Linked DNA regions of Agarilytica rhodophyticola. The protein of the gene in region 1 interacts with the protein of each later gene in a pairwise test. Links are inferred from orthologs where the notes say so. Each region holds a gene or a part of one and is shown on either strand. Other genes may lie near its edges. The genes, in order: secD and pheT.

Region 1 (3,198 bases):
GCCCAAGGATCGTCCTCGCTACTTGATGGGGGTTGGTAAACCACAAGATCTCGTGGAGGGAGTTTGTCGGGGTGTGGATATGTTTGATTGCGTTATGCCTACCCGCAATGCTCGCAATGGCCACCTGTTTACCTCATCAGGCGTAGTTAAGATTCGCAATGCAAAACATCGCTACGACACATCGCCTCTCGATCCAGAATGCGACTGCTATACCTGTCAAAACTTTAGCCGTTCATATCTTCACCATTTGGATAAGTGTGGCGAAATTTTGGGCTCCCAGCTTAACACTATTCATAACCTACGATACTACCAAACTCTTATGGCGGGTTTGCGCAAAGCTATCGAGGACGGTGAATTGCAGACGTTTGTAGCGAATTTCTATGAACAGCAAGGACTAACGCGCCAATAGCTGAGATTGATTCGGCTTGAAAGATACTCGGTTCACCCTCATTGAAAAGAAAGCCGGTATAATCGCGGCCTCTCGGGCAGGCTGAGCCGGCCTTATATACTCAGGCCAAGTGAATTGGGATGTTCGCTTGGTGAATTATTATACGACAACAGATATTAGGCCTTTGGCCATTTGGACCCAAATCATGAACCGCTATCCGCTTTGGAAATATCTACTGATTCTCGCCGTTGTAGCAGTAGGTTTCTTATTCGCTTTGCCCAATATTTACTTGCCTGACCCAGCTATTCAAATTTCTGGGAATTCTGCTGCAACCAAGGTAGAACAATCCACTATGGCTGCCGCCCAAAAAGCGCTTGATGCCAAGGGAATTAAATATTTTGGTGTGGAAAACGATGACACCAATGGTCTGATTAGACTTTATTCTAAAGATGATCAGCTGGTGGCTCAGAGTGCGGTGCAAGAAGCCCTCAATGAGAATCAGTATATTGTTGCGGTGAACCTTGCGCCAACCACGCCACAGTGGCTTACTTCCATGGGAGCAGGCCCAATGAAGCTTGGCCTGGATTTGGCCGGAGGTGTGCACTTTTTGCTGGAGGTGGATACACCGCAAGTGCTCGCAGAAGAAATGAAAAACATCGAAACAGCGCTCAAAAAATTCCAACGTGAAGAACGCATGCGCGGTGTATTTGTGCGTGTTGATGGAACTTCGCTGACGGTGAAAGCGGATAACGAAGATAAGCGCAATAAATTTAGTTCTCATATTCGCAGTGAACTGCAGCAGCTTGAATTCGATCGCATAGAAAGGGACGGTGAGTTTTTTGTTGAGGCGACGCTGTCTGATGTCTATATCCGTGAGAAGGAAGCGCAAGCGGTGGAGCAAAACCTCACTGCTTTGCGTAAGCGTGTGAATGAACTTGGTGTTTCAGAACCTATTGTACAGCGTCAGGGGCGCAACCGAATTGTTGTTCAGTTACCGGGAATCCAAGATACCGCGCGGGCCAAATCTATTATTGGTAAAACTGCAAGTTTGGAGTTTCGCCTAGAAGCAAGGCCTAGTGAGCTTGCTTCAAAGAAAACATTATTTCCCTATAAAGACCAAGAGCGTGAGCAGCTCACCGGCGGGGCTTACCTTGAGAACAAGGTAGTGATTCGCGGTGAACATGTTAACAATGCATTTGCTGGTTTCGATCCAGAAACCTCATTGCCACAGATTAATATTAATCTTAATAGCCAGGGCGGCACCTTGATGAATCATGCCACCAGAGACAATGTTGGTCGCAGTCTGGCGGTTTTATTTATTGAATACCATACCCGTACAGAAACCACCTTGGATGAAAATGGACAAGAGGTTAAGACATTTACCCAGATACCCGATAAAAACATTATCAGCTTGGCGACTATTCAAGATGCTCTCAATGCCAGCTTCCGTATCACCGGTATTGACAATCCTCAGGAGGCTTCTGAGTTAGCGCTTCTACTTCGTGCAGGTGCTCTAGCTGCGCCCATGGGCTTTGTGGAAGAGCGCACTATTGGGCCATCTTTGGGTGCTGAAAATGTAGCGCGAGGTGTGGACTCAGTGCAGTTAGGTTTGGTTTTGGTTTTGCTCTTTATGCTGGTGTATTACAAAGCCTTCGGTTTCGCTGCCAACCTAGCGTTGGCGCTGAACTTAACTCTATTGATCGCCATTATGTCGCTGTTTGGTGCCACACTAACCCTACCAGGTATCGCGGGTATTGTATTGACAGTGGGGATGGCGGTGGATGCTAACGTCTTGATCTTCTCGCGGATACGTGAAGAGCTGGCTGAAGGATCACCGCCGCAAACGGCTATTCATGCAGGTTTTGAACGTGCATTTACCACAATTTTAGACGCAAATATCACCACCTTTATTGTTGCCATTATCCTTTACGCGATTGGCTCTGGGCCGGTAAAAGGCTTCGCTGTGACACTGGCGATAGGTATTCTTACCTCCATGTTTACAGCAATTATGGGCACTCGCGCGATTGTTAATATGATGTATGGCAATCGCCCAGTTAAAAAACTCTTAATCTAAGTCGGTAGAATTGGGATAAAAAAATGAACGAGAAGAAAGTGATTAATTTTATGGGGCAGCGCAAGGTAGCGGCTGTTATTTCGATTCTGCTGATCGTAGTGTCAATTGGCTCTTTAGCTGTTAACAAGTTAAGTTTTGGCTTGGATTTTACTGGCGGTACAGCAATCGAGTTGCATTATGAGCAGACGGCAGATCTTGCTGCCATTCGCGCGCAGGTAGAAGCTGGTGGTTTCCCTCCGGCAGTCGTGGCAACCTTTGGTACGGACAAAGATGTATCCATTCGAGTGCAAACCACCGATGCTAAGTTAGGCGATAAACTTGTTAAGTATTTACGTGAAAATTCAGACTCTGAGGTGTCTTTAAAAAGAGTTTCCTATGTAGGACCGCAAATTGGTGAAGAATTACGTGACGATGGCGGTTTAGGTCTATTGTTTGCGTTGGCTGTTGTCATGGTATATGTGGCAGTGCGCTTCCAGCTGAAATTTTCTTTGGGAGCGGTTGCCGCATTGGCCCACGATGTCTTGATTGTGCTGGGTATTTTTTCGGTTCTGCGCTTGGATTTTGACCTTACCGTACTGGCTGCTATCCTCGCCGTTATCGGTTACTCACTTAATGATACGATAGTGGTGTCTGATAGGATCAGGGAAAACTTCCGCAAAATTCGTAAAGCATCTCCTACCGAAGTGATCAATATTTCGTTGTCGCAAACCCTCGGGCGTACTTTGATCACCTCTTT
Region 2 (3,366 bases), 1.7 Mb from region 1 along the record:
GTTTTTAGTACGGCTAAGACCTCTTCTAGCTCAACGATCATCTTCTTAACCAATTCGTTGTACGCTTCTGCCTCACTTTTAGGCGCTTCACCACTCATTTGCTGCCTTGCACCACCAATGGTAAACCCTTGATCGTAAAGGAGTGAGCGAATCTGACGGATGGTAACAACATCCACACGCTGGTAGTAACGCCTATTACCACGGCGTTTCACCGGCTTTAATTGGGGAAATTCCTGTTCCCAGTAACGCAATACATGAGGTTTTACTGCGCAAAGCTCGCTCACCTCACCAATGGTAAAGTAGCGCTTCCCTGGAATTGCAGGTAGTTCGTCGTTATGACTGGGTTCCAGCATATGCCTCGACTCGTGCTTTTAGTTTTTGCCCTGGTCTAAATGTAACCACCCTTCTTGCCGTAATGGGAATCTCTTCTCCCGTTTTGGGGTTACGACCAGGCCGTTGTTTTTTGTCACGCAAATCAAAATTACCGAAGCCTGAGAGTTTAACCTGTTCATTGCTCTCAAGTGAATCTCTAATTTCCTCGAAAAATAATTCAACAAGCTCTTTGGCTTCACGTTTATTGAAACCAAGTTCTTCATAAAGTTTCTCAGCCAAGTCTGCTTTGGTGAGAGAAACAATAAAATTGTTATCTAAGTCTTGCATCAAATTGTTCCTCCAACCGCTTCACAACAGAAGCCATTGGGTTATTTATTTCTTCCTCATTAAGAGTGCGCGAAGGATGCTGAAACGTCAAGTTAAATGCTACACTTTTTCTTTGTGGATCAATACCTTCGCCGCTATATACGTCAAAGACCTTTAAGTTTTTTAGATATTCTCCCGCTTGTCGTGTGATACATATCTCAAGCTCGCTGACAGGTAGTTCACGCGGCACTAAAACAGCCAAGTCTCTACTTACCTCTGGAAACTTTGAAATAGCCTCAAAAGCCGCCACATGGCTTTCCAGAATGTCATCTAAGGTTAGTTCAAAGACATAGACCGACTTGGGAATCTCAAGTTCTTGTGTGACACCAGGATGTAACGCGCCAATATAACCTACTACCTTATCTTCTATTAAGATCTCAGCAGTTTGCCCCGGATGCAAGGCCGTTCGTTGCGTTGCCTGAAATGTTATGGGTTTCCCACAGAATGAAAGTATCGACTCCACATCACCCTTGATATCATAAAAATCAACATCTCGTTTGTCTGCATTCCAATCTAATGCCGCTCTGGCACCATAGATTAAGCCGGATAAGCCTCTAGTCTGCTGTAATCCATTGGCATCTGGGATAAAGCGCAAGCCTTTTTCAAAAATACGCACACGGCTTTTTTGACGATTGATATTGTGCAACAAGGTGCTAACAAGCCCCGGCACAATAGATGTACGCATCACAGCCATATCGGCACTTATGGGATTCAATAGCTCAGTGGGTGTCGACTTATCGTCAAACATCTTTTGCAACTTAGGATCGATAAAGCTGTAGGTTATAACTTCTTGATACCCTCTGCCCACCAGCTGCCTTTCGATAGACGATACACTTACTTGTGTTTCAGTGACTCTTGGCAAGGTAGCATCCAATTTTACCGGGGCAATAGGCAGGCGGTTGTAGCCATAAATGCGCGCCAGCTCTTCTAACAAATCCTCTTCAATCGCCACATCAAAACGATAGCTAGGTGCCTTAAACGACCAACCATTATTGTCCTTACCTTCCAGTAGAAAACCAAGGCGATCAAAGATATCTTCAACATCGGAAGCTTCCATGGCCATGCCTAGACCTGACTCAATACGCTTACGAGATAGGGTAACGCTCTTGGGCTGTGGCAACGCATCGCTATCGACGACAACTGTTGGGCCAGCTTCACCACCAACAATATCCAAGACAAGTTGCGTGGCACGTTCTAATACGTTATGCGCTTCCTGATAATCTACGCCGCGCTCAAAGCGGTGTGAAGAGTCTGTGTGTAGACCGTAAGATCGGGCGCGGCCTGCAACAGCTAAAGGATTAAAAAAGGCACTTTCAAGGAAAATATTACGCGTGTTTTCGCTTACCGCAGTAGATGCCCCGCCCATAATACCTGCCATAGCAATGGCACCGGAGTCATCAGCAATAACTAGAGTGTCATCGTTGAGTTTAATATCCTGGCCATCTAAGAGCGATATATCTTCATCCTGTTCGGCCATGCGCACATTAATACCGCCGCTGAGTTTGTCTAGGTCAAAGGCATGCATGGGTTGACCAAGCTCGATAAGCACATAATTGGTAATATCTACTACAGGGTCAATACTGCGTAAGCCACAGCGTCTCAACTTTTCTTGCAGCCAAAGAGGACTGGACTTACTAATATCGATATTTTTGATGACACGACCAACATAGCGAGAACAGGCCTCTGACGCTGACAAAGTTACGGCTTTAGTATCGCTAATACTCGAGGAAACTGGATCAAGACATGGTGCAGTAACTTCCGCTTTATTGAGCACGCCCACTTCACGCGCCAAGCCTCGCAGGCTCAAACAATCTCCTCGATTAGGCGTTAGATCCACTTCTAAAATCTTATCATCAAGAGATAGATACTCTCTTAGGTCTTGCCCCGTGGGTGCATCTGTAGGCAATTCCCACAATCCATCATTATCGTCCCCTACTTGCAATTCAGTCTGCGCACACAGCATACCGAAAGACTCAACACCGCGAAGCTTGGCTTTTTTAATTTTGAAATCGCCGGGCAGTTTCGCGCCCACCAAAGCAAAAGGTATTTTTATGCCTGGTCGTGCGTTTGGTGCACCACATACCACCTGCATATCCCCCTCGGGAGAACCGGCAACACGACAAACCTTTAGCTTATCGGCATCGGGATGTTGTTCAGCACTTAAAATCTCACCAACCACAACATTTGAAAATTCACCTGCAACAGCCTCAACACTATCAACCTCTAACCCAGCCATAGTGATCTGGTCAACCAGCTCTTGCGTTGAAATTTCTGGGTTTACCCATTCTCGTAGCCATGCTTCGCTAATTTTCATGAAAAAACTCTAGTTCCTGTTGGTTAAGGTATTAACAGTTAAGTTATTAATAAGTGAATACCTATATGTTATTTATTCGTCTTAAAACACCAAGTGCGCACGCGTCTTAATGTTTAATTTGAGGGCGGCCAATACTGTAATGGGTGAAGCCCTTGTCAACCATTAACTCTGGCTCATACAAATTACGACCATCAAATACAATCTTATTTTTTAACAATCTGGCAATGTTGTCCCAATCTGGCGAACGAAATGCGGACCACTCAGTGCAAACAACCAAAGCATCAGCATCTGCCAAAGCCTCTTCTGAGCGGTCACATAAAATTAGATCATTGCGCTGCCCATAAATGTGACGC

What was found.
Region 2: the proteins of secD (region 1) and pheT interact in binary tests that used the Escherichia coli proteins (3 or more experiments, as listed by UniProt). The link is inferred for Agarilytica rhodophyticola from one-to-one orthologs.

The regions. Positions count from the first base shown.
Region 1 is NZ_CP020038.1:2,465,414-2,468,611, forward strand. What follows is about bases 158-3,027. They hold secD (protein translocase subunit SecD), read left to right. Parts: upstream 158-593; coding sequence 594-2,462; downstream 2,463-3,027. Other genes in these bases: tgt (tRNA guanosine(34) transglycosylase Tgt), read left to right, coding at 158-409; secF (protein translocase subunit SecF), read left to right, coding at 2,486-3,027. In the rest of the region: more of tgt, read left to right, coding at 1-157; more of secF, read left to right, coding at 3,028-3,198. UniProt on the Escherichia coli protein: Part of the Sec protein translocase complex. Interacts with the SecYEG preprotein conducting channel. SecDF uses the proton motive force (PMF) to complete protein translocation after the ATP-dependent function of SecA.
Region 2 is NZ_CP020038.1:4,167,857-4,171,222, forward strand. What follows is about bases 329-3,366. They hold pheT (phenylalanine--tRNA ligase subunit beta), read right to left. Parts: upstream 3,014-3,366; coding sequence 644-3,013; downstream 329-643. Other genes in these bases: BVC89_RS17475 (MerR family transcriptional regulator), read right to left, coding at 329-353; ihfA (integration host factor subunit alpha), read right to left, coding at 334-660; BVC89_RS17490 (UDP-glucose dehydrogenase family protein), read right to left, coding at 3,120-3,366. In the rest of the region: more of BVC89_RS17475, read right to left, coding at 1-328.